Regions from separate parts of the Shewanella carassii genome, predicted to be linked through region 2. Evidence: predicted binding sites of a transcription regulator. Region 2 holds the regulator's gene; each other region holds the start of a gene.
What was found. The regulator MetJ, encoded in region 2, represses methionine synthesis genes. The targets are predictions, from matches to a motif close to TAGACGTCTAGACGTCTA.
Positions count from the first base shown of each region.

Region 1 (10,595 bases), 1.6 Mb from region 2:
CTGGTAGCCCCCCAGTTGGAGAACCAGGAGATACCATCCGAGCTATCGGTACTGGCGATGGACATCACTACGTCCGAGTCATAGTTGGACGGATAATGAGGGCTGGCATCATTGTTTGTGGTGTCGTTACCGGCCGCAGCCAGGAACAGAATACCGGCGTCACCGGCAGTTTCAATGGAATCCTTCAGCGCCTGGCTGAAACCACCGCCACCCCAGGAGTTGTTGGTGGCCTTGATATCGACACCATGATTCACCTTGAGATCAGTCATATAGTCGATACAGGCGATGGCATCGGCGGTAGAACCTGTACCGGCAGGAGTCAGGAACTGACAGCCAATAATAGTCACGTCCCAGTTTACCCCGGCGACACCCAAGCCGTTATTTCCTTTAGCGCCAATTGTCCCGGCCACGTGGGTACCATGACCGTTACCGTCCATAGGATCGCCGTTATTATTGGCCGCACTGAAACCGTGAATATCGTCAATCACACCGTTGCCGTCATCATCTATGCCGTTGCCCGGAATTTCGCCCGGGTTGACCCACATGTTGGCCTGCAGATCAGGATGGCTATAGTCAACCCCGGTGTCGATAACCCCGATGATCACATCCGTGCTGCCAGTGGTGACATCCCAGGCTTCGGGAGCGTCAATATCGGCATCGGCCACACCACCGGTTTGCCCTGTATTGTGCATGCCCCAGAGCTCAGGAAAACGAGGGTCATCCGGCATGCCTATGGCGCGCAGAATGTAGTTGGGTTCAGCATATTTAACCGCCGGATGGCTGGAGATCATCTTGATCGCCTGCTCAATATCAGCCCCTTGACGCAGATTCAGCTTTGCCAGACGACCATCGAGCAAGCGGGCAAATTTGTCATCTATACCATCGGCATTGGCATCACGCAGAGTGCCACGAACCAGACGCTGAGCCTCGGTCCGCTCCTCTTTGGTGGCATTATCCTTGTAAACCACCAGGATAGAGTCCTTGGCATAACGGATCTCATTTTTAGCCATTGCGGGCGCGCTACCAAGCGCCATAACCCCAGCGACAGCTACTGCCAATGGCGAGAATTTTTTCAACATATTCGGGCTTCCTATAGTCCTTATAATCCCTTGTTATCCGGAACGGCTTATGTCGTTGGCAGCGCCTTTAAGCACCAGCGAAACAATAACCAACGAGAAAATCCGGCGTTTATTTATTGCAAATAGATTGTTACCGCAATGAAAACAATAGAGAAAGCATCAAATCGTAAAATACAACTTTGCTACTAGACGGGTTAGGTATACTCAATCTTAAAAATCACCAAATACAATTCATAATATACTGTTTTAAATGCAAATTTAAAATTAACCCCTTATTGCAAAAAGCAATATCGACTAAAGCCTAAATAGCCTTTAACTCCGATTGCGGCACCGGCTCCAGGCGCGTAACTTTTGTTGCTGATTTGTACCACTCTGGTTCAGTCAAGGATATGTACGAAAAGGAGTCTTAGGTGTCGGTACTCGCAAAAATCCTGTTTGGTTCGGCCGTTTTGTTGACCAGTCTTGGTTCAACAGCGACAGAGCGCCAGGTAAATGCACTACAGGAGTTGCCAGTCACCCTCCAGACACTGCTGGAAACTCAGGGACGCGATAATTTAGTCAACCTGATGCAACAAGGCAGTTTCAACCAAGCCATCATAGTTCAAGCCGGAATTGACAACAGCGCCATCCTTACCCAAGTCGGCTTGGGTAATCAGGCACAGGTAATACAACTCGGGGTCAATAATCAGGTTGAAATGATGCAGGTGGGTGACGCCAATAAGGCAAACATCACTCAAATAGGCAATGACAATCTGGTGCAACTCAACCAGCTTGGCAGTGCCAATTTTTCGATACAACAAATTGCCGATGCAGCCACTATCAGCATCACGCAGTATTAAAAACACAGGGAGCGTTTAATGAAATCTCAAGCTAAAAAGTCACTGATTGCACTGGCTATCACAGCGGGTCTGGGTATGAGTGCTCAAGCCTTTGCCGGTAGCGTCAATGAAATCTCAGTTAATCAGCAAAGCTACGGTGCTGCAGGTCAGGAAGTCTATGCCGAGCAAACCGGCATTCTGAATCTGGCTGAGATCAACCAGGAAGGTTCTGCCCAAGAAGCCACTGTGGTTCAGAACGGTGTTTGGCACGAAGCCTATGTTGACTCCAAGGGCGATGAAAACATTGTCACAGTGACTCAGAATGAAGATTGGCATGTAGCCAGCGTCGATGTGGATGGTAACGTCAACACTGCAACTGTCGTTCAATCCGGTTTCTTCAACGAAGCCAATGTTGAACTGATAGGTGACAACAACAGCGCCGAAGTAAACCAGAACGGTGACACCAACTTTGCAGTATTCCGTGTCAACGGCAACGACAACTCTGGCTATATCAGCCAGAACGGTAATAACAACGAAGCCGGCATGATAGCCGTTGATTTCAGCCCTAACGTAGGCAACGGCAACTCAGTAACTGTAATGCAAGAAGGTAACGCCAACATAGGTGGCGTTCGCGGTGTTGCCGGTGACAACAACAGCATCGAAATCGACCAGTCAGGCGATCTGAACACTGGTTTTGTTTATGCTCTGTCCGGCTCTGAGAACGGTATCGAAATGGTACAAACTGGTACCGCCAACACCGCAGTACTCGAATTCACCACAGGTGATGACAACGATGTTGAAATCCGCCAGACAGGCGACAACAACACCGTTGGCGATCTGCTGGTTGCCGATATCCAAGGTAGTGATAACGTCGTCGATATCCAACAAGACGGCGATACCAACGGCGTTGAATTCCAAATCTGGGGTAACGACAACGATATCGACCTGGAGCAGGATGGCAGCACCAACTTCGCCACTGCCGCCGCCTATGGCACAGACAACAGCATGGATCTGACCTCACAGGGCGATTACAACGAACTGGTTGCCTTCACCACTGGCGAAGACAACCAGATCGAAATCCATCAGGAAGGCACTGAAAACTTTGCCTATGCCGAACTGGAAGGCGATAACAACGAAGTGGATATGGAGCAAGATGGCAGCGCCAACGAAGCTCTGGTCACTGTTGTTGGCTACAACAATACCGACATCGAAACCACTCAAAGCGGTGACCTCAACCTGGTTGATCTGCTGATCCTCGGTGATGACAACCTGGCTCAAGTCGTTCAAAGCGGCGACAACAACTGGGTGAGCGGTGTTGATGGCGGCGCCTTCGCCGTGGTCGGTACAGGTAACAGCCTGATGATCACCCAAAGCGGTAACGAAAACCTGGTTGTCGGTTCTCAAGCCGGTGCCAACAACGCTATCAGCGTAACCCAAAGCGGTGACTACAACGTTGCCACTGTGATCCAGAACTAATCACTCTGGTGCTTTATGCGAAAGGGAGCCTCTTGGCTCCCTTTTTATTTGCCCAATTGCCAACTGAGCGTGAGTCATTATAGCTTGAAAACTCATGGTTCCAGCGGTTTCCTGGAACCCCCATACCATAAGCATCGAATAACAACGCGAGTATTCGCCGCTGGCACAGCGGCTATCATAGCTTCCAGCTAAAAGTTCCTAAGTTAGTATTGGCCGTGCTTCCAGCCACGATGTAGTCAATCACCTGCGGTGCGCTTTTCGCACAGGCGATCCTGTGACTCGCTGCGAGTACGTCCCTGTAAGCTCTGCCTCGCCATCCCTGGCTCGGAAGGTCACAGTTCCGCCTGTGCCTGAAAATGAGGTGTATGTCTGTGGGTATATAAGCAATTTCAAGCAAAGCTATGATTGCAGAATTGCACCAATCCCCTTCGGAGCCGCCGCTGGCGTTGTTGTAAATTGGCGTAGCCGAGACAGGGAGGTCGAGGCTCGAAGGTCGAGCAAGGCGAATGTTGCAAAGCAACAAGCTTATGAGCGCGAGCCAAGGAAGGCGAGCTGGCCCTTATGCATGGATGCATTTGGCGAGTCCTGAGTGTAGCCAATTGGCTTCATAAGCCAGCGGGGATTTCGGCTACGTCGGGGTGTCCTTGGGGATGCAAGGGGCTTTGGACAAGCAAAGCCCCTTGTCCGGTGTGGTTTGGCGAGTGTCGCGCAGCGACTGGCTGCGAGCGAGAGCCAGGGATGGCGAACTGGCCGTTGTGCATGGAGGCATTTACACCACGACTTTAGGCCGCTGGCACAGCGGCTATCATGGCTTCTAACTAAAAGTTACTAATTAGTATTGGCAGGGCCTCCGGCGACGGATGTTTCTCATTGCCTGCCGCAGGCTTATGCACAGGCGATCCTGTGACTCGGCGAGAGTTGCGCAGCAACATGCTTTCGAGCGCGAGCCTTGGATGGTGAACTGGCCGTTGTGCAAGGAGGTATTTACACCACGACGTTAGGCCGCTGGCACAGCGGCTATCATGGCTTTGAACCAAATATCACTAATAAACCTGGTTTTAGCTGCCAGCTAAGTTGCAGCCCATCACCTGCGGTGCGCCTCTCGCACAGGCGATCCTGTGACACGGCGTGAATACGTCCCTGTAGCCTCGACGAAAACATCCTTGTTTTCGACGGTCACAGTTCCGCCTGTGCCTGAAAATGAGGTGTATGTCTGCAGACACTTCAGATGTTTCAAGCTACTCAGTGCTAACAGAATTACACCAATTCCCCCTTCGGAGCCGCCGCCGGCGTTGTTGCAAATTGACGTAGCCGAGACAGGGACGTCGAAGCTCGAAGGTCGAGCAAAGCGAATGTTGCGAAGCAACAAGCTTATGAGCGCGAGCCAAGGAAGGCGAGCAGGCCGTTGTGCATGGAGGCTTTTACACCACGACTTTCGTCGCAGGCACAGCGGCTATCATAGCTTTGGCTGAAAGCCATTACCGAGACGCAAAACAGCGCCAAGTAGCGGCGATGCGGCACTCTGAGAGGAATTTTCCACTGACTTGGTTTACATAAAAGCCATCAAAGCATAAACAAGCCCCATTAGGGGCCGAGTTCCACTTGGATATGACGCCAACTCAACTGATGAGATCGAAATGGCTCTGATAGGTTTGGACCCAACGCAATAATTCGACTCGATTACGAGATTGCGTCTTACGGAAAATTGATGAGATATGTGCCTTGACCGTATGCTCACTGATACACAGACGTTGGGCTATCTCTTTATTGCGGGCACCGCTGGAAACCAGTTGAATAATGGTACGCTCACGCCGAGTCAACATCTGCAGCATGGAAACCGTATCGGCGGATATCTCATTACCAGCATCCAATGTCTTGACCAGCTTGCGGAACATCTTGCTGATAAGAGTTCTGTCGTACCAGAGTTCATCGGCCACCATCTTGCGCAGGCCAGTAAGCATAAGATCGATGCGTTGATCTGAATAAAGCACCCCACGGATCCCCAGCAACATGGCAGATTCCTGATCCAGTGACCCCCTGGCAACCTGATAGAGGGCAACTGGCACATGGGACACCAGGCGACCAGCCAATAAGGGGATCCCCTTATTGTCCAAAGCGGACCCCTTCTGAGATATTAGATAGAAAGTACTATCGTTTTTCTGCGGTTCCAACTGCTCCGGATGGCGGATAATGCGGGTTTTGAGACCGATTGACTCGGCCAAAATGGCTAAATGACAAGGGGCGGCCACCTGATTTATAAAAACCAACTCATTGATACTACTCATATTTACTCTTCTCCCTGAAAAGTCTCACTCATACCCCTAAAGGGGTGACTTCCTTAATCAACTGACATGAGCTTATACAAAATGTATTGGATGATTCTGACCCGATAGTGTCAGTTTTTCATCACCATAAAGTATGATTCTAACAACCTTTAATCGTATTACCAGATGAAATCTTGTAAAGATAACAGACGAAAGTCTGAGCCATGCCTATCAATCACCAACAAAGCGCTTCAATTGACGGTCATGAAATGAGGATAAAACCATCAAAGCGGCGAGGGCACCGACCAAGGCCATCAGCATATCCGATTGAGTATCCCAGACATAGCCCTGGGTACCGAGAAAAGCCTCGGCGCCGGTTCCGGTAGCAACGGCTACCCACCATTCAATCAATTCATAAAAGGCCGACAAGGCCAGAGCGAAACAACTGACCAGAAAGGTACACCAGCCACCCGGCTTCACAGCTTGATTACGCAGTAGTATCTCCCTGGCAATCATGGCCGGGATAAACCCTTGCGCCAAGTGACCCAACTTATCGTAGTTATTGCGCTCAGAGCCCATCCACTGCGCCAAAGTATCAAACAACGGCACCTCGGCATAAGTGTAATGAGCCCCAACAAACAGGATCAGGCAGTGCACCAAGATTAAGCCATAGACCAGTGTGGTCAGCGGAAAACGTTTGCGGGTAAAAAACAGTATCGGCAGCGCCAGCATTCCCGGCAACGCCTCCAACCACCAAGTAAAATCATCCTTGGGAGCAATGGCCGACCAGATAAGTACTGCAAAATAAATAACCAGCCAAATAATCGTGTTTTTCAAGCCACTTTTCCTTTACCTGTGATTGTTCTCAATTAGGAATAAATACTTTAGCCATCTAGCCCTCCACTTCATCTTAAAAAAGTGCTACTTTGATTGGGCATGAGCGAAAGCATCATAGCATACGTACATTAGTTATTAATCAAGAGGGTACCTATATCATGGCGAAACACTCGCTGGACAAGGATAAAATTAAAATCCTGTTGTTGGAAGGCGTCCACCAATCAGCCGTCGATGTGCTGGAACGGGCTGGCTACACCAATATCGAGTATCACAAGGCATCACTCTCCGGCGCTGAGCTGCAGCAGTCGATCAAGGATGCCCATTTCGTCGGAATCCGCTCCCGTACCCAACTGACCCAAGAAGTATTACAGCAAGCCGAAAAGCTGGTTGCCATTGGATGTTTCTGTATCGGCACCAACCAGGTCGACCTCAAAGCCGCCGAGCAACTGGGTATTCCGGTATTCAACGCACCCTTCTCCAATACCCGTAGCGTGGCCGAACTGGTACTCGGTGAAATCATCATGCTGCTGCGCGGTATTCCGCAGCGCAACGCCCTTGCCCATCGCGGTGGCTGGCTCAAGAGCGCCAATGGCAGCTTCGAAGCCCGCGGTAAGACCCTGGGGGTCATAGGTTATGGCCATATCGGCACCCAGCTTGGGATACTCGCCGAAACCCTGGGGATGAAAGTGATCTTCTTCGATATCGAAGACAAACTGCCGCTGGGTAACGCTCAGCAAGTACACTCAATGGAACAGTTGTTGTCTCAGGCCGATGTGGTCAGCCTGCATGTGCCTGAAACACCACAGACCAAAGAGATGATTGCCCAAGCCGAGCTGGCGATGATGCGCAAAGGCAGCATATTGATCAACGCTTCTCGTGGCACAGTGGTAGATATCGATGCTCTGGCGGTAGCCCTCAAGGAGCAACAGTTGGCGGGCGCCGCTATCGACGTGTTCCCGGTTGAGCCCAAGTCCAACACAGATGAATTCCAAAGCCCGCTGCGCGGCCTGGACAATGTGTTACTGACCCCACACATAGGCGGCAGCACAGAAGAAGCCCAGGAAAACATTGGTATTGAGGTTGCCGGTAAGCTGGCCAAATACTCAGACAACGGCTCTACCCTGTCGGCGGTCAACTTCCCGGAAGTATCGCTGCCACAGCATAAAGATGCCTCCCGTCTGCTGCATATTCACCACAACCGCCCAGGTATTCTGATCAAGATTAACCAGGCGTTCTCGGAGAAAGGTATCAACATCTCCGCCCAGTATCTGCAAACCACGCCGACCATAGGTTATGTGGTAATGGAAGTGGATACCACTCAGGCGGAAGAAGCCCTGACAGAACTCAAGTCTATTGAAGGTACTATCCGTACTCGTTTGCTGTTCTGATTTTTACAGGGCGCCATATTGCCATTGGCGCCCTGTTTATTTCTGTTAAATCCGCTACAATCGCAGATCTCTTAATGCCTTCAATCTCAGGATCTTGTTATGAGCATTTGCGTTTCTCAGCCCGATTGGCCACTGGATGCCGGCATTCCGGATCTGCTTATTTCCCGTCTCTCTCACTTGGGTCTGCTCGCCGTTACCGGTGAACAGGGCCGCAGCTTTATTCACGGTCAGGTCACCACAGATATCAGCTCTCTCACGGCCGAGGAGTGGCGTTGGGGTGCGCACTGCGATCCCAAGGGCAAAATGCTTTCAAGCTTCAGAACCTTTGCCCTGGGTGATGCTCTGATGTTGATGATGCCAAGAGATACCCTGGCTGCCGACCTACCGCAACTAAAGAAATATGCGGTATTCAGTAAGGCCGAACTGGTCGATGCCAGTGACGATTACAGCCTTCTGGGTGTTGCCGGCGCCAAGGCAGCCGCTTGGCTGGCTGAACAGTTCCCGGGCTTCAACGCCGAGCAACAAGTCAGCACCTTCGATGGCGGCGTAGTGCTACAGGACGACGAACGCTTTATTCTGGTACTGCCCAAGGCCCAGGCCGAAGCCTTGTGTCAGCAACAGCCACTAGTCGATGCCAGTGCCTGGCAAGAGCTGGAAATCCTCGCCGCCTACCCTAACCTGCCGGCATCACACATGGGCCAGTTTGTACCGCAAATGTGCAACCTGCAGGCCATCAATGGCATCAGCTTCACCAAGGGTTGCTATATGGGCCAGGAAACCGTGGCCAGAATGAAGTATCGCGGCGGCAACAAGCGAGCCCTCTATATCCTCAAGGGTAAAGCCACTGTCGATGTCACCCCAGAAACCACGCTGGAAATGGCGTTGGATGAAGGTTTTCGTAAGGGCGGTAGCATTATTGAAGCCGTACAACGAAATGGCGAGTTACTGCTGACCGCAGTGCTGGCCAATGACACTGAAGTCGGCGCCCAATTCCGCATCGCCGATGATGAAAATAGCGAACTGACGGTACTGCCTCTGCCCTACTCTCTGGAAGAGCAGGAGTAACAATGAGTGACCCAATAAAGGCGCCTTCGGCGCCTTTATTTTTATCTGCCGTTCGTCGCTACTCGGCGCCAGGCTCGGTTTCCATATGGGTATCTCGCACCTCAATCACCTGAGGCAGTATCTGTTTGAACAGTTCCACCAGTTCAGGATCGAAGTGTTTTCCCGCCTCGGACTCCAGTAGCGCCATGGTATCTTCTATGCTCCAGGCCTTCTTGTAAGGGCGAATCGAGGTCAGGGCATCAAAGACATCTGCGATAGCGACTATCCGCCCCTCCAAGGGAATCTCCTGTCCCTTCAAGCCATTGGGATAACCTGAGCCATCCCACTTCTCGTGGTGGGTCAGCGCAATGCGCCGGGACATCTGCAACAGAGGATCAGGATGCTCTCCAATGATCTCGGCGCCGATTTCGGCGTGTTGTTGCATGATCAGCCACTCTTCGGCATCCAGTTTGGCCGGCTTTTTCAGCACAGCGTCCGGCGTGCCTATCTTGCCGATATCATGCATGGGCGCCGCGTTATAGAGCAGTTCGCAAAAGTGGTCCGGCAGCTTGGCCTGCTGTGCCAGCAACTTGGCATAATGGCTCATGCGAATAACGTGCAAGCCGGTCTCATTATCCTTATATTCGGCGGCGCGGCCCAGACGACGAATGATCTCGAAGCGGGTCTGCTCCAGCTCACGGGTGCGTTCGCGTACCTGTTGCTCCAGCAAACGTTTCTGATCATAGAGGGCCAAGTGGTTACGCACCCTGGCCTTGACTATCGGGGCGCTGACAGGCTTAGTGATGTAGTCGACGGCCCCCAAATCAAAGCCTTGGGTCTCATCGGCAACATCTGAAAGGGCGGTGACAAAGATCACCGGAATATGGCTGGTCATGGGTTCCTGCTTGAGACGCTTACAGACTTCATAGCCATTCATGCCCGGCATCATCACATCCAGAAGGATCAGATCCGGAGGAGTCTTTTGTGCCAACGCCAAGGCTCTGGGGCCATCTATCGCCACCTTGAGTTTATAATCGTCGCCAAGGATCCCCACCAGAATATCTATGTTCTCCGGTGTATCATCCACCACCAGCACAGTGGCTTTTTCCATCCCTATCTCCCTCTTGCTCCAGACACCGATTTACATCTCGGCACGGCAGGTTCCGCCGTAGCCCGTAATTATCTGTTGAGTATAGTCAGGCTTATTCCGCCTCGTTCAGCTCTTGTTGTAATTCGCGAATAAGGTCGGCAGCATCGTCAAACTGATAGCTGCCGACCATGCTGCTGACGGGTTTCAGGCGCTGCCACAAAGGTTGACTCACCCGGCGGCTCAAGGCTTCCAGCTGAACAACGGCATCGGCATCGGCGTCTTCCAGAGTTTGCAACAACTGCACCAGCGCCGCTTTGAGCGCCTCGGTATCCATCTCCTCGGCGGCATCAGCTTCCTTCTGAGGATCACTTTGTGGCTTATCACCTATCCAGGTTGCAATGGCTTCAACAATGGCTGCGACCCGGGTTTCCACCGCCAGCAACTCTTGCTCACACGCTTCACCAGCCGCCAACTTAGCCTCCAATTGCCTGGCCTCTTCCACCAAAGGCTCGGAACAGAGGTTACCTGCCAGCCCCTTTAGGGTATGCGCCGCCCGAACGGCTTCTTCCTGCTGTTGCTCCTTGAGCGCCTTGCGGATC
Region 1 covers NZ_AP024618.1:909,777-920,371, reverse strand. The annotation lists gene K5621_RS04245 (S8 family serine peptidase) at 1-1,079, opposite strand, end outside; gene K5621_RS04240 (curlin) at 1,490-1,918, shown strand; gene K5621_RS04235 (curlin) at 1,937-3,373, shown strand; gene K5621_RS04230 (hypothetical protein) at 4,024-4,191, shown strand; gene K5621_RS04225 (helix-turn-helix transcriptional regulator) at 4,993-5,658, opposite strand; gene K5621_RS04220 (DUF2238 domain-containing protein) at 5,869-6,474, opposite strand; gene serA (phosphoglycerate dehydrogenase) at 6,633-7,862, shown strand; gene ygfZ (tRNA-modifying protein YgfZ) at 7,962-8,927, shown strand; gene K5621_RS04205 (response regulator) at 8,986-10,017, opposite strand; gene K5621_RS04200 (PAS domain S-box protein) at 10,109-10,595, opposite strand, start outside.
Region 1: serA (phosphoglycerate dehydrogenase) is a predicted target of MetJ. The motif match lies at 6,523-6,540, and genes of this name have one in related genera.

Region 2 (10,595 bases):
CTGGGTGGAGTCAGTAACGTACTCTATCTCCATTCCGTAAAAGATTTCTCAGGCCAAGCGATTGGTGTCTTGGCTCTCGCCATGGACCGGACTCACTCAGAAGCCAAGCTATGGCAAATCAAAGTCACCCTGATGACTCTGGGGGGCATAGCGCTATTCGTAGGAGTGATCATCGCCTTCTTTATCGCCCGCAGCATCACCCGCCCCATAGCGCAAACTGCCCGCGCCATGGAGGATATTGCTCAAGGAGAAGGTGACCTCACCAAGCGCATTGAGATCAACAGCAAAGATGAGATCGCCGATCTGGCACGGGCATTCAACCTATTTGTCGGTAAAATTCACCAAACAATGCAGCAAGTCGCTGACGCTACAGACTCATTGGCGACCTCGGCCGAAGAGATGTCTGGTATTACCAATAACAGCCGTCACAGCGCCGAGCAACAGCAAAGAGAAACCGAACAAGTGGCCACTGCCATGAATGAAATGGCTGCCACGGTTCAGGAAGTCGCCCAAAATGCTACCGTTGCCGCCGACTCTGCAGAATCTGCAGATGAAGCCACAGATGCAGGCAATCGCTTGGTAGAAAGAGTGATCAATATGATGGAAGGCTTGGTTGCAGAAACGCAGAGAGCAACCGAAGCGATAGATCAATTAGAGCGGGATACTCAGTCCATCGATTCTGTATTGGAGGTCATCCGCAACATAGCCGATCAGACCAACTTACTGGCTCTCAATGCCGCCATTGAAGCGGCTAGAGCCGGAGAGCAGGGACGAGGTTTTGCCGTTGTCGCCGATGAAGTGCGCACTCTAGCGAGCCGCACACAGACATCGACAACCGAGATTCAGCAGATGATCGAAACCTTGCAACAGGGAGCCAAATCCGCCGTTGTCGTCATGCAACAAAGCAACAATACCACTGCGGATTGCATGACCGAGGTCCGGGGCGCCGGAACGGCATTGGATCAGATCAGAGATGCCGTTTCTGCCATTACCCAGATGAATATCCAGATAGCCAGCGCCGCCAATGAGCAGTGCGCCGTCTCGGCCGAGATCAATCGTAACCTTACCAATATCAATGATGGTGTGGCTCAGGGCAGTGAAAGTGCAGCCCAGATAGCCGTTGCCGGTGAAGAGCTGGCGCAGCTGTCGGTACGCCTCAAACAGCTGATTGGCCAATTCAAGGTCTAACCCTTTCACTAAAAACACACTAAAGACAAGCCCACCAAAATGGTGGGCTTCGTTTTTATCCGCTTAGCCGTTATCAAAGGCCTTCACTTGCCGGGGCGTACTCCCAGCGTATGACAGATGGCATAGGTGAGCTCGGCACGGTTCAGGGTATAGAAGTGGAAGTCTTTCACCCCTTCACGGGAAAGTACCTTGACCATGTCGATGGCCACGTTGGCCCCCACCAGCGCCCGGGTTGCGGGGTCGTTATCCAAGCCTTCAAACTGGCTATGCAACCATCCCGGCAAAGACACATTGGTCATGGCGGCGAAACGCTTAAGCTGGTTGAAGTTGCCCACAGGCAATATTCCGGGAACAATTTCCACATCAATGCCGGCGGCCACACAACGGTCGCGGAACCTGAGATAAGACTCCACATCGAAGAAAAACTGGGTGATGGCACGGCTGGCACCGGCCTCAATCTTGCGCTTCAGGTTGATAAGGTCGGCCTGGGCATTGGCCGCATCCGGATGCACCTCTGGATAGGCGGCCACCGAAATATCAAAGTCGGCGACCGAGCGCAGCAAACGCACCAGATCAGAGGCAAAACGTGTCGGCTTGGGGCTGCCTTCCGGCAGATCGCCTCGCAGCGCCACTATGTTACGAATACCGCTGTTCCAGTAGTGACGCGCCAACTCCAGTAACTCTTCATCACTGGCATCTACCAGCGTCAGGTGCGGCGCCGCCACCAGCTCGGTTTCCTGCTGGATCCGCTCGATCACGCTGTGAGTGCGATCCCGCACTCCTGAGTTGGCACCATAGGTGACAGAAACAAACTTGGGATTCAGTGGCTCCAGGCGCTGAATTGAGTTCCACAATAAGGTTTCCATCTCAGGCGTTGAGGGCGGAAAGAACTCGAAAGAAACATTAATGTCGCCGTTGAGCTCGGACAAACTCTGGTTCAGCGAGTGCGCATGTTGTGCGTGATGAAAAGCCATTGAAACTCCCTCAACTGTCTATCTGGACGTTTGGACGTCTACATGTCCACATACTAGAGAAACTATCATTGAAGTCAAGCCCAAAGATGGCTTCAAAGGTGTATTTATCTTAATCGGTATAAAAGCCACTAATGAGTGTTTCTGCAAAGCCTCAGTTTTGCACCTGGGAGAGCTTTCGCACAGGTGATCCTGTGACTGGAAAATAGGCGTATGTCTGCAAATCGCTCAAATATTTCAAGCTGCTCAGGACTAACAGAGTTGCACCGATTCCCCCTCGGTGTCGCCGAAAGCCGTTGGCGCAAATAACGTGGCTGAGGGCGAATGCTCGCCGGTGGCGAGTGTGCTTATGAGCGCGAGCCAAGGAAGGCGAGCTGGCCTTTATCCATGGAAGGATTTGGATGCCGAAGCAGCGACAGTCGAATCAGGGGCGAGTGTCGCCTAGCGACGAGCTCACGAGCGCGAGACAGGATGTTGAGCTGGATAAGAGTCACATGGATGTGACTCTGAGCGTCTGAAGCGGTAGTTATTTGCGCCATTAGGCCAAGAGGCTTTCGACACCGTGTGGGGCGGCAAGGGAGATCCAAGAGGGGATTGCTGTTGATCCCTTCTTGGTCGGGTGTGGGGCGGCGAGTGTCGTCTAGCGACAAGCTAACGAGCGAGAGCCAGGGATGGCGAACTGGCCCTTGTGCATGGAGGCATTTACACCACGACTTTAGGCCGCTGGTACAGCGGCTATCATAGCTTCCAACTAAGAGTATCTAAGTTAGTATTGGCCGAGCTTCCGGCGACGGATGTTACTCATTGCCTGCCGCAGGCTTATGCACAGGCGATCCTGTGACTCGCTGCGAGTACATCCCTGTAAGCTCTGCCTCGCCATCCCTGGCTCGGAAGGTCACAGTCCCGCCTGTGCCTGGAAAATAGGCGTATGTCTGCAAATCGCTCAAATATTTCAAGCTACTCCATTTTCACAGAATTACACCGACTCCCGCTCGAAGCGGCCGCAGGGCGTTGATGACAATCGCGTAGCGAGGCATGGATGCCGAAGCAGCGCCAGTCGAATCAGGGGCGAGTGTCGCCTAGCGACGAGCTAACGAGCGCGAAACAGGATGTTGAGCAGGGCCAGAGTCACATGGATGTGACTCTGAGCGTCTGGCGCGATAGCGAATTGGCATCATAAGCACAAGGGGTTGTCCGCTGCGTCGCGGGTCGCTGGGGGTTTGGAAAGGGGGCGAGTCGATACAGCCCCCTTTCCTCGGGTGTGGGGCGGCGAGTGTCGCATAGCGACTGGCTACGAGCGAGAGCCAGGGATGGCGAACTGGCCCTTGTGCATGGATGCACTTGCTCCACGACTTTAGACCGCTGGCACAGCGGCTAGCATGGCTTTAAGCCAAAACTCACCAATAAACTTGATCTCAGCTTCCAGCTAAACCGCAAGCCCATCACCTGCGGTGCGGATAGGCTGAAAGCCCGAATACCGTGAAGGACAGGACGTCCGAGAACGGCCACTCACACAGGCTTTTCCTAGCCAGAAGCCCACCGGCTTCAAATATGACGCCAATACCAACCCTACTCCTGCAGCAGATCGCGACAGATCTGCACCAGATCCGACTGTACTGCCGCGGCAGTCACTTCCCTACCTGCACCTGGGCCGCGAATGATCAGCGGATTACCCTGGTAGAAGGCCGAGCGGATGACAAACACATTATCTCCCGGGGTCAGATTGGCGTATGGATGTTGACGCTCGACCCACTGCAGAGAGACTTCGGCGTTAACCCGACCATCTTGCTGCTCCAGTGAAGCCACATAGCGCAGCACCTTGTTTTGCTCGGCCGCGGCGGCAAACTGCTGCGCGAGAGTGGCATCCAATTCGGGGATCCGCTGCAAAAACTCATCTAGCGGAATATCGGCCAGCGCCTCAGGCACCAGAGAGCTTAAGCGAATATCCTCAAGCTCTAGTTCCAAACCTATTTCACGAGCCAAAATCAACAGCTTACGCTGCATGTCACGCCCGGAAAGATCGTCCCTGGGATCTGGCTCAGTAATCCCCAGCTCTTTGGCCTGCAACACCAGCTCGGAGAAAGGTTTGATGCCATCGAAATGCTCAAACAGCCAGCAGAGCGTGCCGGAGAAGATACCGCCGACAGCCTCTACCCTGTCGCCGCTGTTGTGCAAATCATTGAGCGCGTGCTGCACCGGCAGCCCGGCGCCGCAACTGGCGTTGTAACGCCAGAACAGTCGGCGGTTACCCAACTGCTGTTTCAGCTCGCGGTAGAAAGGCAATGGCCCAGAGCCGGCCAACTTGTTGGCACTGACCATATGAATGCCACGGGCAAAGAACTCAGGATACTGCAGTGTCAGTCCGGCGCTGGCACTGATATCCAGCGCCACCAGTTCATCGGCTTGCAGCAACGCAAGCTGTTCGAACAGATGTTCATACTGCCAAGGGGTGGCTTCGGCTTCAAACCTTGCCTGCCAGTCTTCCCCAACGATCCCTTCATTGCAGATCCAGGCACGGCTCGAACTCGCCAAGCCCAGGAGTTCAACACTGGCTTCCAGCTCACGTTTGAGGCCGTCGCGGGCTCGGCTAAATAGTTCCACCCAGGCTTCGCCTATGTTACCCACCCCCAGCAGAATAACGCCTATGCGTTTGCGGGGGCCGGCGCAGCGCCTGTGCACCTTCTGGGTCAGCAGGTTCACCTGCGATTTAGGCACCAGGGTGACCAGGCTGAGTTGGTCCTGATACAGAGGCCGCGCTTCACGGCTCAGCAAGCGGGCAAAGCTGCGGCGATAACTGCCGGCGCCACTGCTTACCAGCGCCACCAGCCCAAGCTCTCTGTCCTCGGTAATGCTTTGAATTTTGAGCTCGGATGTCTGCGCTTCCAGTAACTGCCAGACTTGGCGGGATAATTCGGGAGTAAAGGCCAGCTCCAGTTTGTGTTGTCCCTGAGACCAGTAAGCCAGCGGGTTCAAACCCGCCTCATTGAGCGCATCAAGCGTCTGAGCCTGGGTGCCATTGAACTCCAGGCTCAAGAGGGACACCTGATTGAGATTGGTCACCACAGGGGCGCTTGCAGCATCACTCTTGGGGGCTATCAGGGTAAAGTCGGTATGCGAGGCGTAGCTCGAACGCACCGCCAGGCTGACCTCGGTATCAAACAAAGGCTGCAGGGTACGGCAATGCAGTACCGGGGAGCCGAGCCGCGCCAGGCGGTCGGCCTCAGCCAGCGACATACTGCTCAGCAACCTGGCATCGGCAATCTTGTTGGGATCGGCATTGAACACCCCTTCGACATCTGTCCAAATGGTCACCCTGTCGATATCGGCCAGGCTGGCTATCAGGGTGGCACTGAAGTCGGAGCCGTTGCGACCGAGCAGCAGAGTTTCGCCTTGGCTATTGGCGCAGATAAAGCCGGTGATCACCAGACGCTCATCGGGATGCTCGGCCAGCAGCCGCTGCACCCTTTCGCGGGACTCATCGAGGCGAATCCTGGGTACTGCGCCCTCATCGGCAATCAACAAGCTGCGGGCATCCACATGGGAAGCGGCGACACCAGACTCCCGCAGCAGCGCCGCCATCAGTCTGGCCGACCAGCGTTCACCGAAACCCACCACCTGATTGCATTGGTATTCGCTGAGTTCAGGCAAAGACAATAAACTGGCCAGTTGCGCCTTATCTGTAGACAGACGCTCCCGCAGTTGACGTGCCTGTTCATTGCCCAGCAGCTGTTCAATCAGATTTTGCTGATAGCCGACAAGCTCCTGTAGCTCCTCCTGCCACAGAGCGCCCGACTCCTTCAGGTTCAACAGTTTATAGAGAAAATTAGTACTCTTGCCGGCGGCGGAAACCACTACAAGATCATCGGCATGACCATGGGTCAGCAAAATATGGGCGACCCGTCGGTAGCAATCGGCATCGGCGAGACTGGAACCGCCAAACTTATGTAGGTGACAACGTGCCATCTCAAGCTCCTTCAATTCAACAGTTTGCGGCTGCCGCCAATCCGGCGGCGATATCGTCTAGCAGATCCCGGCTATCTTCTATGCCCACAGACAAGCGAATAAGCGTATCTTTAATACCGGCTTCGGCGCGAGCCTCACTCGTCATGGCTCTGTGGGTCATGGTGGCGGGCACGGCCACCAGGCTCTCAACCCCTCCCAGGCTCTCGGCCACGGAAAACAGCCTGAGCGCGCCGAGGAAGGCAACCACCTGCGTCTCATCGCCCTTGAGTTCAAAACTCAGCATAGCGCCAAAGCCACTCTGCTGCCTGGCGGCAATCTCATGACCAGGGTGACTCTTAAGCCCCGGATAATAAACTTTGTCTACCACCGGGCTCTGGCTCAGCAGCGCCACTATGCGCTCGGCATTGGCCTGATGCTCGCGGATCCTCAGCGCCAGAGTACGCAGGCCTCGCAGGGTCAAGTAGCTATCGAAGGCGCCACCGCTCAGCCCAAGCGTGTTGGACCACCAGTGCAGCTGCTCTGCCAGTTCGGGATCTTTGGCAATCACGGCGCCGCCCACCACATCGCTGTGGCCATTGATGTATTTAGTGGTCGAGTGCACCACTATGTCGGCCCCCAACAGTAAAGGCTGTTGCAGCGCCGGCGATAAAAAGGTGTTGTCGGCCACCACCAATGCCCCCTGCTGGTGGGCCGCCTCGGCAATGGCGGTGATATCCACAACCCGCAGCAGCGGATTAGATGGCGTCTCGAGCCACACCATGCGCGGCTTTTGCGCCAGGGCAGCGGCGAGTGCTTGCGGGTCGGTTTGATCCAAAACCTGCAAACGAAACTGGCCCTTGGCGGCCAGATGGGTGAACAACCTATAGCTACCGCCATAACAGTCATGGGGCACCAACAAGAGGTCATCCGGCCCCAGCAGGTTGACCACCAGAGTAATGGCCGCCATGCCGGTCGCTGTAATTGCCGCACTGCAACCCTGTTCCAGCTCCCCCAAGGCATCCCCCAGAATGGAGCGGGTAGGATTACCCGAGCGGCTGTAATCAAAGGCTCTTGGCTGAGTGTGCCCCTCAAAGGCATAGTTGGTCGACAGATAGATGGGTGGCACCACGGCCCCGTGCTGGCTGTCTGATTCGATGCCCTGCCGGACCGCTGTGGTTGCTAATCGCCGCTCTGTCATAATCGACTCCTGAATGCTGAGGTTCGACACCATAAAGATGTCTGGACGTCTAAATCTAACCAATGACTATCCAGCCGTCAATAGGCATCAAGACGTTTGGACGTCCAAATGTATGGATTTCTGTTCATATTGCACAGATTTTGCAGGCAATCATTTGACTGTATCCTGTAAGGGTTTAAAATCTGCTGCGAATTAGTGAGATCACAGGTGAATCAATGACTGAATGGAATGGCGAATACATCAGCCCTTATGCCGAACACGGCAAGAAGAATGAGCAAGTGAAAAAAATCACTGTCTCTATTCCGTTGAAGGTACTGAAAGTATTGACCGATGAGCGCACCCGGCGCCAGGTAAACAACCTGCGGCACGCCACAAACAGCGAACTGTTGTGCGAAGCCTTCCTGCATGCCTATACCGGCCAGCCACTGCCCAATGATGAGGATTTGTCCAAAGACAAACCAGACAGCATCCCGGAAGAAGCCAAACGCATGATGGATGCCATGGGCATTGAATGGGAAGACATGGAATAAGTGTCTTATTCCTCTGAATTATCTTATTGTTGAACAAGGATCGCTGCGCGATCCTTTTCTTTTGGGAGCTTGCGAATGCTGTCACTGATAGATCCCGTCACCCTGTTGCTGGCATCCCTGATCATATTTACCGGCGCCCTGACCCAGTCGCTGATAGGCTTTGGCCTGGCCGTGGTAGCCACACCTTTGCTGTATATCGTCGATCCGGAACTGGTTCCCGTCCCTGTGATTGTGATGGGATTTTCTATCGCCCTGTTGACCTTGATACGCGAACGCGGCCACCTGGAATTCAACGGCTTGCAATATGCCTTGCTGGGACGACTCCCCGGCGGCCTGATTGGTGCCACCCTGTTGTTGCTGGCACCGCAACCGATTATGGGCTTGACCATAGCCCTGATTGTGGCCGTGGCCGTATTTCTCAGCTTCAGAAAATACAGCATTAAGATCAACCGCCTCAGCCTGTTTATTGCCGGGGTATTTTCCGGGATCTTCGGTACCGTGGCGGCCATAGGTGGACCACCTATGGCTCTGCTGCTGGCGGGTAAGGATGCCAGTCAGTTCCGCGCAGCGCTGTCGGCCTTCTTCATCTTCAGCTCCTTGATAGCCTTGATCATTCTCGGCTGTTTTGGCCTCTTGACCCTAAAGCATCTGTGGCTATCGCTGTTGCTGCTGCCTGCGGTATTTATTGGTTTTCTGGTCGCTGGCCGTTTGGTGGGCCGGGTGGATAAAGAGAAGACCCGCAGCTTAACCTTGGCGCTATGCACCCTGAGCGCCCTGTTGCTGACTATCAAGTCAACCCTGGCGCTCATCAACGGTTAAATCGCTGTTAGAAGTGATAGCTGGTTTGCAGTACTCCGCCTATGGCATCGTCACTGCCAAACATACCGGTGAGATCCAGCCGGAAGCTGTTGCCTATGGCGAACCCTGTCCCGAGTGAGTAGAGATCGGCGCTGTGATCATTGAGATCCTGGCGATAACCGAGCCGCAAAGCAACCCAGTCGGTAGGCCGGTATTCACCGCCTAAACGCCAATAGCGGCTGCCCTCAAGCTCGGCAAACTTGTCGTTGTCGGTAAGATCCAAGTCGCTGCTGAGCGAAAAAGCCGCCCAGTCATAGGCCACCCCGGCGGTAACCATAGGTTTCACCTGATAGGTAAGCTGCACGCCGCCGGCCTCTATGCTGCTTAAGTCCCGTTTGATGAGGTTACGACCGCTGACACCGATAACCAAACCATCCAATGGCTGGAATGCCAGGCCAAGATCCAGGTTAAAGCCTGAATCATCACTACGATAATCATCGTCGTTGAAGTCATCGGCATCGAAGTTATTGGCGCTGACGGCATAGTTGAAACTATCCAGCCGTTGCAGCTTGGGAGTGACTCCCACTGTCACCGGCATGTTGACGATAGATAGCGGATAGCTCACGGCAACCCCGAGCTCGGAAACCGCCCCGGCTACCACTCGCCCCTGGGAGGTCAAATCTTGGATTTCCGGCGGGTTATTGGGATCCAGATTATCCAGGGTATCAATATCTGCAGCGGCGATTTCGGCTATCCCCAGAGCATCGAGATAACTCTTGAACACAAAGGCATAGCTAAAACCATCCGAGGGCATGACCAACGCCATATTGATACCGGCACTAACGTAGGCGCTATTGCCCTGCAGCGATTGCAAGTCACCACTGAGGCGCTTTCGGTAGTCATCGATAGCCGCTGTGTCGGCGGCGTCTATGGCATTGACCAGAGCGTCATAGTTATCCTGCAGGGCGTCAAACTTATCGATCATCTGATCTTTATCGGCGCCATCGGCGCCTATGGTAGGAATGAGTAAACTGAAGTCACTGCTGCGGCGCGAGGGCAAAGCCAGCAGCGCCGGATTGGAAAAGGCCGCCGCCTCACGATTACCGGCCGCCACGGCAACGCCGCCCATGGCATCGGAGCGGGCCTCATAAACATCTTGCGCTGCCAGCGTCAGCGTACTGGCAAGCCCCGTGGTAAGCAGTGTCAACAGACTCAGTTTCATCTCATCACCCTCTTGTTTTTATCTATAACCTGACACAAGCGGTTATCTGGGTTAAAGATAGTCCAAATCTCGATGAAACTATGACATCAAACACAAAAAAGCCCGTATCAAATGATACGGGCTGAGGCAAAACAGGTTCAGAGGTGCTTGTTAACCAAGATAGCTCTGACCTGCATAGAGAATGAAGTGTCTAAGTGCCAGCACCCCGGTCAGACTGCAGCAGGCTACCGCCAACATGGCGCCCTTGGTGTGACGGGTACTCGCCGGTAGCAACAACATGGAAAGCAGTGGGATCCCAAAACCTATACCCACAACTCCAATCCAGAACACACTGGCCCAGACGCCACTTGTCAATGATGCCAGCGCCGCGGCGGCGGCACCGCCCTTGAAGTAGAGCGCGCAGAACAGCATGAACAGGAACAGAATTTCTGTCGCCATTATGGGCAGTTCCAGGCCATGCATCCGTCCCAGCTGCGGGCAGTGCTTGTCTGTCTTGAACAGCAGCAGCGCCACTACCGCATTGGCGGCCGCACCGGCCGACAAGCCGGACACCAGGAACAGCGCCGGTAATACGGCAGTGTTCAGCATGGGATAGGCATTCATGGCGGAGATCAGGAAGCCGGTATAGGCCCCCACGACAATCGCCAGCACGAACAGCAGCACTTCCATGGTCTTGCGCAGGCCAGTCAGTGATTCTGCAATCCCTTTAAGGAAGCCCAAACCCCAGTTACCGAGATCATCTTTCA
Region 2 covers NZ_AP024618.1:3,814,240-3,824,834, forward strand. The annotation lists gene K5621_RS17135 (methyl-accepting chemotaxis protein) at 1-1,188, shown strand, start outside; gene metF (methylenetetrahydrofolate reductase) at 1,272-2,162, opposite strand; gene K5621_RS17145 (bifunctional aspartate kinase/homoserine dehydrogenase II) at 3,729-6,122, opposite strand; gene metB (cystathionine gamma-synthase) at 6,139-7,299, opposite strand; gene metJ (met regulon transcriptional regulator MetJ) at 7,515-7,829, shown strand; gene K5621_RS17160 (sulfite exporter TauE/SafE family protein) at 7,905-8,648, shown strand; gene K5621_RS17165 (conjugal transfer protein TraF) at 8,656-9,849, opposite strand; gene nrfD (NrfD/PsrC family molybdoenzyme membrane anchor subunit) at 10,000-10,595, opposite strand, start outside.

Region 3 (10,595 bases), 1.6 Mb from region 2:
ACCGAAAGGATTGGCGAAAGCGCATCGGATATTCTTCGTCGACTGTTAGGCTTGGATGCTACCGCAGTTGAGCCCAAGGCTCCGGCTGATATCAGCCAGCCAGGAATGGAGCAGGGCTATCGTCCCAATGCATTACCCGAAGTAGAGTCCACTCTGGACTTTGACAACCTGTTTAGCAGTGCGGCTATCGAAGCCCAAAAGGGGGCCGTTGGCCGGTTTCTGTTCGCCCTCGAATGCCTGTACAACCAAGACCCCCGCGGTTTTGAACAAGTGCTGCAAGTTCAGGGGCGTGACCGCCTCTATTTTGCCACTTCGAAGGAAGCCTTGCTCAAGGCCAGTAAGTCTGCCAACCCCAAAGAAGTCGGCAGCAGTGGTTTTTGGGTGACCACTAATAACAACACTGCCAAGAAACACACTATATTGTCTGAAGTCCTTGAAAAGATGGGGTGCAACGGCAGCAAGGCTAAAGCCATTGCCGATAAGGCGTTGCCGCTTAAGGCGTAAATCTGTATTTCAACATCGCCATCAAGGAGTACTGTTTTGGCTATTCATGAGCGGGCCGGTAACAAGGCCACGCAGAACGATCTGGTTAATATTCCGCGGCTGATGAGCCACTATTACCGAATTGTCCCCAACTGTGATGACCCGGCCCAAAGAGTGAGCTTTGGCACCTCTGGGCACAGGGGCAGTTCCTTCAGCGGCAGCTTCAATCAAAACCATATCTGGGCCATAACCCAAGCTGTGGTAGATTACCGCCAATCCCATGGAATTGAGGGTTCACTCTATCTGGGCATGGACACCCATGCCTTGTCTGAGGCGGCTTATATTTCTGCCATCGAAGTCTTGCTGGCCAACAATGTGAAAGTGGTGGTGCAAGAAAACCAAGGCTTTACGCCTACGCCTGTCATCTCCCATGCCATAGTTAGCGCAAACCGAAATGCCCACGAGCTTAGCGATGGCATTATTATTACCCCGTCTCACAACCCCCCTCAGGATGGCGGAATTAAGTACAACCCGCCCCATGGTGGGCCGGCAGAAGGTGAGATTACCGCCTGGATTGAACAGCGAGCCAACGATTATCTCAAGGCGCAGCTGGAAGGGGTCAGGAAACTCAACTACGGCGTAGCCGCCAGTATCGGACTCATCAAAGAAACCGATCTTATTGAGCCCTATGTTGCCGATCTCGCCTCTGTAGTAAATATGCAAGCCATCAAAGATGCCGGCATTCGCATAGGTGTCGACCCTTTGGGCGGCTCAGGTATCCATTACTGGCCACATATTGCCCGCCGTTATGGGGTGAATATCACAGTGGTCAACGACCGGGTGGATCCCAGCTTCGGCTTTATGCCACTGGATAAAGACGGCAAAATCCGCATGGACTGCTCATCGCCTTTTGCCATGGCAGGCCTGCTTAAGCACATGGATGAGTTCGATATCTGCCTTGGCAACGATCCCGACTACGACAGACATGGGATAGTCTGCCCAGAGACAGGGTTGATGGACCCCAACCACTTTTTGGCAGTGGTGATAGATTACCTGCTGGAGCACAGACCCGATTGGCCGCAGACGCTGCAGATCGGCAAGACCTTGGTTTCCAGTGGCATGATAGACAAGATAGTTGCCTCACACGGGCGCCAGCTTTGTGAAGTGCCGGTTGGTTTCAAGTGGTTTGTCGGTGGGTTGAGTGAAGCCAGCCTGGCCTTTGGCGGCGAAGAAAGCGCCGGCGCCGCCTTCCTTCGACGTGACGGCACAACCTGGTGCACGGATAAAGACGGTTTTATTCTCGGACTGCTGGCCGCTGAGATCCTCGCCGTGACCGGCAAAAATCCAGCCGAGCGTTATGCAGAACTGGCTGCTATACACGGTCATTGCTTCTACAAACGGATAGACAGTCCCATCAATGCCAAGCAAAAGGCGCGTTTTGCCACCCTCAATGCAGATACTCTGGGGGCAGAGACTTTGGCCGGAGACAAGATTAAGGCGGTACTGACCAAGGCCCCTGGCAATGATGGTGCCATTGGCGGTATTAAGGTGCTAACCGACAACGGCTGGTTTGCCGCCAGACCTTCAGGCACTGAGGCACTCTATAAAATTTACGCCGAAAGCTTTGTCAGCGAGCAGCATCTGCAGCAGATACTGGAACAGGCGAGAACGCTGATAACCAGCGCCCTAAAAGGCAAGCCGAACTGAGCTTAAGAGATTGCCAATTCAGTAAAAAAGCGCAGCCGTGAACACAGTTGCGCTTTTTTATTCCCGGGGATCAATATTCAAGATGGCAACTGGGCAGGTTATTCTTCTGGATATAATCCTGATGATATTCTTCCGCACGATGAAACTGTTTCACTGGAACAATTTCTGTCACTATGTGCCGCTGCCCCCACTTACCACTACGAGCCAACGCCAGTTTCGAGGCCTCAGCCTGCTCCTTCTGCTCTTTGCTGTGAAAAAAAATCACGCTCCGATACTGGGTGCCGATATCACCGCCTTGGCGATTGAGACTGGTGGGGTTGTGATTGCTCCAGAAAACTTGCAGCAGCTCGTTAAATGAAACCTGGGCTTCATCGAACTCCACCTGAACCACTTCGGCATGGCCGCTGTTTCCCTGTTTGACCTCTTCATAGCGGTTGATTCTATCATCACCGCCCATATAACCACTGCTGGCGTTTAATACCCCGGGCACCTGGCGAAAGAAATACTCCACCCCCCAAAAACAACCGCCACCGAATGTTGCTACCGCCATTGAACTTATCTCTAGATGTCTGGATGGCCAAATTGTGCATGATAAGCTTTCCCGGCACAAGTGGTGTATTTGTTGGAGTAGCTTTTTTCTTCCTTAGTTAGATAAGGATTATCTGAAACCCGTTCGCGAGCCTAGCATTGGATAGCTTTAGTCACATCACCAATTTAATAAGCTGTGATACTATGAAACCTTGCTCTCCGGCGCTGGTCTCAACTAGCAAACGCACTGCGACAAATGCCCAGGAGGCAGCGTTAATGGAAACAACAGCCAAAGCGGCAATAAGAAGGAGTATTTCGTGTTACAAGCCTTGAAGGATAATCCTGACTTCCTGTCATTGACTCTAAATAACCCCAATTCACTGGAAAGCGTTAGCGGCACGCTTGGCGACCACACTCGGATAGCGATTTGGGACACAGGAGTCTTGCTGTTTGAACCTCTGGACAACCAGAGTGATAAAGATATCGTGCTGTCATCCGGGGTACACGGCAATGAAACTGCACCTATTGAACTGTGTAATGGCATTATCAAGTCGCTGTTGAAGCAAGAGATACGGGTAGGGCAGCGAGTACTTTTCATGTTCGGTAACCCGGCGGCAATTAACCGTGGCACCCGTATTGTCGATGAAAACCTCAACCGGCTGTTCAGTGGTGAACATTCCAATTCCCCCGGGCTGGTGAACCCGGAGCGGATCCGCGCCAAGAAGCTGGAAAATTATGTCACACGTTTCTTCGAAGACGCACCGCAAGGGGCAAGACAGAGGATCCATTACGATCTGCACACCGCCATTCGCGGCTCCAAGCATGAAAAGTTTGCCATCTATCCCTATCGACCGGGTAAGGCTTACAGCCGTGAACAATTGATGTTCCTGGAGGCGGCCGGAGTCGATACCGTGTTGCTGCATCATGAACCCACAACCACTTTCAGCTATTTCTCGTCAAATCAGTTTGGCGCTGACGCCTTTACCATTGAGCTTGGCAAGGTTTACCCCATGGGACAAAACGATATGACACGTTTTATCGCCACCCGGGAGATGCTGAGCCGTTTGATCTGCAAGCAATCGCTCGAACTCGAGGAACAGGCGCTTGAACGGGTCAATATCTATCAGGTCTGTAGGGTCATCAATAAGCAGGCCGACGACTTTGAATTTACCTTCGCCAGCGATGTGGAAAACTTCACCGCTTTCCCCAAGGGTTATGTGCTGGCGCGGGAAGCGGGCCGGGATATTCGAGTAGAGCAGGACTCGGAAGCTGTGGTGTTTCCCAACGCCAAGGTGCCCATTGGCCAACGAACGGTGATCTGCCTGGTTCAGGCCACAGAGGTGCCATTGGCCTGAATTGTAAACCAATATATACGCACCGATCCCATGCTAGTTGGCAAAGCGACCAAGGCGGGAGTTGCTTGCTAGTTTACGTTAACGTAATGTTCGGGGCGCGTACTGAAAAAATCGGTAGGGCCGGTTTCGAGCCGGACAAACCCAGAGATAACAAGAGCACACTATGAGCAACGCAACAAAGATGAATGAGACGGTGCATCGGGTGAGTTTTTTGAACAAGGACTCGCTGCATATCCCTGTACTCAAAATACTTCAGGCCGACGGCACCACCTATGAAGAGGCGGTATTGCCCGTCATAGATGAAGCCCTGTCACGCAAGATATTCGATACCTGTGTCTTTACCCGTGTCCTGGACGAACGTATGTTGGGCGCCCAGCGTCAGGGAAGGATCAGTTTTTACATGACCTGTATCGGTGAAGAAGCCGCCGTTATCGGCAGTGCCGCCGCGCTGGATGACAAGGATGTGATCCTTGCCCAGTACCGCGAACATGCCGCACTGCGTTATCGAGGCTTTACCACAGAGCAGTTTATGAACCAGATGTTCAGCAATGAGAAAGATCTGGGCAAAGGCCGGCAGATGCCTATTCACTATGGCAGCCGTGAACTCAACTACCAAACCATCTCTTCACCGCTGGCGACCCAGATCCCGCAGGCATCCGGTATAGGTTACTCGCTGAAGATGCAGGGCAAGCGTAATGTCGCTATCTGTTACTTTGGTGAAGGCGCCGCCTCTGAAGGCGATTTCCATGCCGGTCTCAATATGGCCGCAGTTCATAAAGCGCCGGTCATCTTCTTCTGCCGCAACAACGGCTACGCCATCTCAACCCCTACGGAAGAGCAGTACGCCGGTAACGGCATAGCCAGCCGCGGCGTTGGTTATGGCATGCACACCATCAGAGTCGACGGCAACGATATGTTGGCGGTTCTGGCCGCAACGCAGCAAGCCAGAGCCTACGCGCTTGAAAACAACGCGCCAGTGCTGATTGAAGCCATGACCTACCGCCTGGGCGCCCACTCATCTTCCGACGATCCATCCGGTTATCGCTCTAAAGAGGAAGAAGCCAAGTGGCAACAGCATGACCCTGTGAAACGCTTCAAGTTGTGGCTGATCAACAAAGGCTGGCTCAAGGAAAGCGACGAGACCGAGCTGTATGAGAAGTATCGCGAGGAAGTGCTGGCCGCGGTAAAAGTGGCCGAAAAGGTTCCGGCACCAGCCATAGACGCCATCATAGAAGACGTTTTTGATCAGCCGACAGTGGCGCTCAAGCAGCAATTAACCGAGCTTAAGGCCCACGTTGCCAAGTATCCGAAAGCCTATCCTAAAACAGCAGGGAGATCATAAGCGTGGCACAGATGAATATGTTACAGGCCATCAATAATGCCCTGACCATAGCGATGGAAGCCGACGACAAGATGCTGGTTTTCGGTGAAGACGTAGGCCATTTCGGCGGTGTGTTCCGGGCAACTTCCGGTTTGCAGGAAAAGTTTGGCCGTGAGCGCTGCTTCAATACTCCACTTACCGAACAGGGGATAGCAGGCTTTGCCAACGGCCTGGCTTCCAACGGCATGACGCCGGTAGCGGAAATCCAGTTTGCCGACTACATCTTCCCGGCGTTCGATCAAATCGTCAACGAAGCGGCTAAGTTCAGATACCGCAGCGGCAACGAGTTTGATGTCGGCGGCCTGACCTTCAGAACCCCCTATGGCGGCGGCATTGCCGGCGGTCATTACCACTCCCAGTCACCGGAAGCCTACTTTACCCAAACGCCCGGTCTTAAGGTGGTGGTTCCCCGTAACCCATACCAAGCCAAGGGTTTGCTGCTGGCCGCCATTCGCGATAACAACCCTGTGGTCTTCTTTGAGCCCAAGCGCCTGTACCGCGCCTCTGTCGGCGATGTGCCGGAAGGCGACTATCAACTGGAGCTGGGTAAAGCCGAAGTGGTTCGTGAGGGTAAAGATATTACTCTGCTGGCCTGGGGCGCGCAGATGGAAATCATCGAGAAAGCAGCCGATATGGCCAAAGAGGAAGGCATTGACTGCGAAGTCATCGACCTTCGTACTCTCGCCCCTTGGGATGTGGAAACCGTGGCCGAGTCGGTGAAAAAGACCGGCAGATTGCTTATCAACCACGAAGCGCCGCTGACCGGTGGTTTTGCCGGTGAAATTGCCGCTACCATCCAACAGGAATGCTTCCTGTACCTGGAGTCGCCCATCAGCCGGGTTTGTGGTCTGGATACGCCATATCCCTTGATCCACGAAAAAGAATATATGCCGGATGCGCTTAAAACCTTTGAAGCCATCAAGGCCTCGGTGAATTTCTAGGAGAGCCAGGATGATTAAAGATTTTATTTTGCCCGACATAGGCGAAGGTGTTGTCGAGTGTGAACTGGTGGAATGGTTGGTGGCTGAGGGGGATACCGTCGCCGAAGATCAACCCGTTTGTGATGTGATGACAGACAAGGCTCTGGTGCAAATTCCAGCGCCTTTCCCCGGTGTTATCAGTAAGCTTTATTACGCTAAGGGGGAAATTGCCAAGGTGCATGAGCCTTTGTATGCCGTGGAAGTGGACGCTGCAGACAGCGAAGTGCCTGTACCTGTAGCCAGCGCCGATACTGCTGCACAGCCGAGTACTAGTGCTGCAGGTGGTAGCAGCCAGGTGGAAGACTTTATGCTGCCGGATATCGGCGAGGGCATAGTCGAGTGCGAACTGGTGGAGTGGCTGGTCGCAGAAGGCGACACTGTGGTTGAAGATCAACCTATCTGTGATGTAATGACAGACAAGGCACTGGTGCAAATCCCGGCGATGAAGGCCGGTAAAATAGTCAAGCTGCACTACCGCAAGGGGCAGTTGGCCCAGGTGCATCAGCCTCTGTTTGCCATTGAAGTTGCCGCTGAATCCACCAGTGCAGCCGTGGCTCAACCCGCTGCAGCAAGTGCTCCATCAAGCTCAGCCTCTGCCGTCTCTCAAGCCCAGAGCAGCTCGCAAACTGCCGCCTGCAGTATGGTGCCCCAGGGCAAGGCACTTGCAAGCCCAGCGGTAAGACGTATGGCTCGCAGTCTGGATGTTGATATCGCCAAAGTGCCTGGCAGCGGTAAAAACGGTCGGGTCTACAAAGAGGATATCGAACGTTTCCTTAAGGGGGCGGCTCCTCAGGTTCAAGCCCAAACCCAAACTTTGGCAGAGGGCCAAGTGCAAGCCAGCAAAACGGCAACGGCAAGCGATAGGGTAGAGCCTATCAAGGGCGTTCGCGCCGTGATGGCGCGGATGATGATGGAGTCTGTCTCCAGCATTCCGCACTTTACTTATTGCGAAGAGTTGGACTTGACCGAGCTTATCGCCCTTCGTGAAGCGATGAAGGCCAAGTACTCAAATGACGAGCTCAAGTTGACCATGATGCCTTTCTTTATGAAGGCCATGTCGTTGGCGCTGACCGAGTTTCCGGTGATCAACAGCCGAGTGAACGCCGATTGCACCGAGCTCACCTATCTTGGTCGTCATAACATAGGGATGGCCGTCGACTCCAAGGTCGGTTTGTTGGTGCCCAACGTCAAGGATGTGCAGGATAAGTCGATTCTGGATATCGCCGCCGAAGTGACCCGTCTGACCCGGGCCGCGCGCTCGGGTAGAGTCGCACCTGCCGATCTGAAAGATGGTAGCATCTCCATCTCCAACATAGGCGCGCTGGGCGGCACTGTGGCAACACCTATCATCAATAAACCCGAAGTGGCGATTGTGGCCTTGGGTAAGGTGCAAACCCTGCCGCGTTTCAATGCCAAGGGTAAGGTGGAAGCCCGTAAACTGATGCAGGTCAGTTGGTCTGGTGACCACAGAGTGATAGATGGCGGCACCATTGCCCGCTTCTGTAATCTGTGGAAGCAGTATCTCGAGCAGCCGCAGGAAATGCTGCTGGCGATGAGATAAGATAGAAGGCCCCGCTATGCGGGGCTTCGTTTTAGGTGTGCTTGAGCCGGGCGCCGTTCAATTGGCTTACAGAATGGCTTTATTTGATCTTGAGCACAAAGTGGTTACGATTTGGTGGCAGATTTCGTATAATCGCCAGCAATATTAGTCGCATTGGGTCTGTTATGAGTCAGGTAGCACCAAGCATAGAAAATATTCAATATCCTTTCCCGCCCAAACCGGTTCCCTTGTCTGAACAGGAAAAAAGCGAATACAAAGCCAGGATCAAGCAACTGCTTAAAGAGCAGAATGCGGTGCTGGTTGCCCACTACTATACGGACCCTGAAATTCAGGCTCTGGCCGAGGAAACCGGTGGTTGTGTCTCCGACTCGCTGGAAATGGCGCGTTTTGGTCGTGATCATCCCGCCAAGACGCTCATCGTTGCTGGGGTTAAGTTCATGGGGGAAACCGCTAAGATCCTGAGTCCGGAAAAAACCATTCTGATGCCGACTCTGGAAGCCACCTGTTCTCTGGATGTTGGTTGTCCTATTGAGCAGTTCAGTGCCTTCTGCGATGCCCATCCGGATCATACGGTAGTGGTCTATGCCAACACATCGGCTGCGGTCAAAGCCCGAGCCGATTGGGTGGTGACTTCCAGCATAGCACTGGAAATCGTGGAGCACCTGGACAGTGAAGGCAAGAAAATCATCTGGGGGCCAGATCGTCACTTGGGCAGTTATATTGCCAAGCAAACCGGTGCCGAGATGTTGATGTGGCAGGGCGAGTGTATTGTTCATGATGAATTCAAGGCCAGAGCCTTGCGTCAATTAAAGGCGCAGCACCCGAACGCCGCCATTTTGGTTCACCCTGAATCTCCGGCGAGTGTGGTGGAAATGGCCGATGCCGTAGGTTCAACCAGTCAGTTGATCAAAGCTGCCCAGACCATGGACAATGATACCTTTATCGTGGCCACCGACAGAGGCATCTTCTACAAGATGCAACAGGCAGCACCGGGTAAGACCCTGATTGAAGCCCCAACCGGCGGTGAAGGCGCCACTTGCCGCAGCTGTGCTCACTGCCCCTGGATGGCAATGAATGGCCTCAAGGCGATAGCCAGTGCGCTGGAAAATCAGGACAACAGCCAACATGAGATCTTTGTCGATGAAGCGCTGCGTCAAGGCGCTCTGGTGCCTCTGACTCGAATGCTGGATTTTGCCAAAACCCTCAATATGCAGGTCAAAGGCAACGCCTGATCAACTCGAATTAATTTTTAATCAATGAGTCAATAAAGAGCCTACTTTTGTAGGCTCTTTACCCACTTACACGCCAATTCATCGACTATACTTGCCAACAAATACTAAAAATTGTATCTCGTAACGATAAATTAGTAAGTTAGCGCATTAAGGGTATATCGATGAAATGGCAATGGATTGAAAATCTTCCTCTGAAACACAAATTTCTCTTGGTCATCCTGCCGCCTTTCATAGCGGCAACTTTGTTTGGTATTTTACTGTTCAGCGATCGACTATCACTTGCCAATGGTCTGGAGGAAGTGCTGGATCTCAGTGAACTTGCGGTGGTCAATTCGGCGCTAGTACATGAACTGCAAAAAGAGCGCGGCATGAGCGCCGGTTATCTTGGCTCCAAGGGCAAGAGTTTTGCCGACAAATTGCCAAGCCAGCGGCAACTGACCGACAAACAGTTACAACAATTTAATGAATTTCTGAATAGTCATCAGCTTCCAGCCGATTTTGCTACGGATTTAGCACAGGCCAGAAGCAGCATTGCCCGCTTGAGAGAAATTCGTAGCCAAGTGGACAGGTTAACCATCACGGTTGCCGAAGAGGTCGCTTTCTATACCGAATTGAATAAATTGTTGCTGTCGATTGTCGACCTCAGTGTTCAGAAAGGGGGCGATCAGCAAATCGCCATTAAGGCTGCCGCTTTTTCAGCATTTTTACAGATGAAGGAACGCGCTGGTATCGAACGAGCGGTACTCAGCTCCACCTTTGGCCACAGTGAATTCAAACCCGGAGTATATCGCAAATTTATCACTCTGGTTTCAGAGCAAAACGCTTACCAGGAAAGGTTTGTGGCCTTGGCGGATGAAGCCGCTCTCAAAGATTTACAGATCTTGCAGGCGCAAGCCGCAGTGGCCGAGGTTACTCGGTTGAGAGAGTTGGCTTTTGGGCAAAAAGCCGAGGACCTCAGGTCCCAATCGCCGGAAACTTGGTTTAATCAGTCTACCGCCCGAATTAACCTGTTACATGAATTTGAGCAGAAGCTGTCGGATAAACTGCTGGCCGAGACCTTGCACAAACAACAAAATGCGGCCAATCAAACCTGGATAGTTCTGGGGATTATGGTGATAGGACTGATCATTGTCAGTCTTGTTTCCAGCATCATTCTTAAATACCTACACGGGAGTTTGCGGGAGTTGCATCGTGGTGTGACCCGTGCCCGGGCAGATTATGACTTGAGTGTGCGTTTACCCCATACAGGGAAAGATGAATTTGGCGAGCTGGCCGAGTCTTTCAACAGTATGATGACCGACTTTGAACAGGTAATACTGCGCGTCCGCTCCAGCAGCAAGACTCTGCTGGGAGTGGTGCAACAGATGG
Region 3 covers NZ_AP024618.1:2,200,794-2,211,388, forward strand. The annotation lists gene seqA (replication initiation negative regulator SeqA) at 1-504, shown strand, start outside; gene pgm (phosphoglucomutase (alpha-D-glucose-1,6-bisphosphate-dependent)) at 541-2,190, shown strand; gene msrA (peptide-methionine (S)-S-oxide reductase MsrA) at 2,261-2,740, opposite strand; gene astE (succinylglutamate desuccinylase) at 3,036-4,073, shown strand; gene K5621_RS10045 (thiamine pyrophosphate-dependent dehydrogenase E1 component subunit alpha) at 4,237-5,415, shown strand; gene K5621_RS10050 (alpha-ketoacid dehydrogenase subunit beta) at 5,418-6,395, shown strand; gene K5621_RS10055 (dihydrolipoyllysine-residue acetyltransferase) at 6,406-7,995, shown strand; gene nadA (quinolinate synthase NadA) at 8,160-9,227, shown strand; gene K5621_RS10065 (methyl-accepting chemotaxis protein) at 9,389-10,595, shown strand, end outside.
Region 3: msrA (peptide-methionine (S)-S-oxide reductase MsrA) is a predicted target of MetJ. The motif match lies at 2,753-2,770, and genes of this name have one in related genera.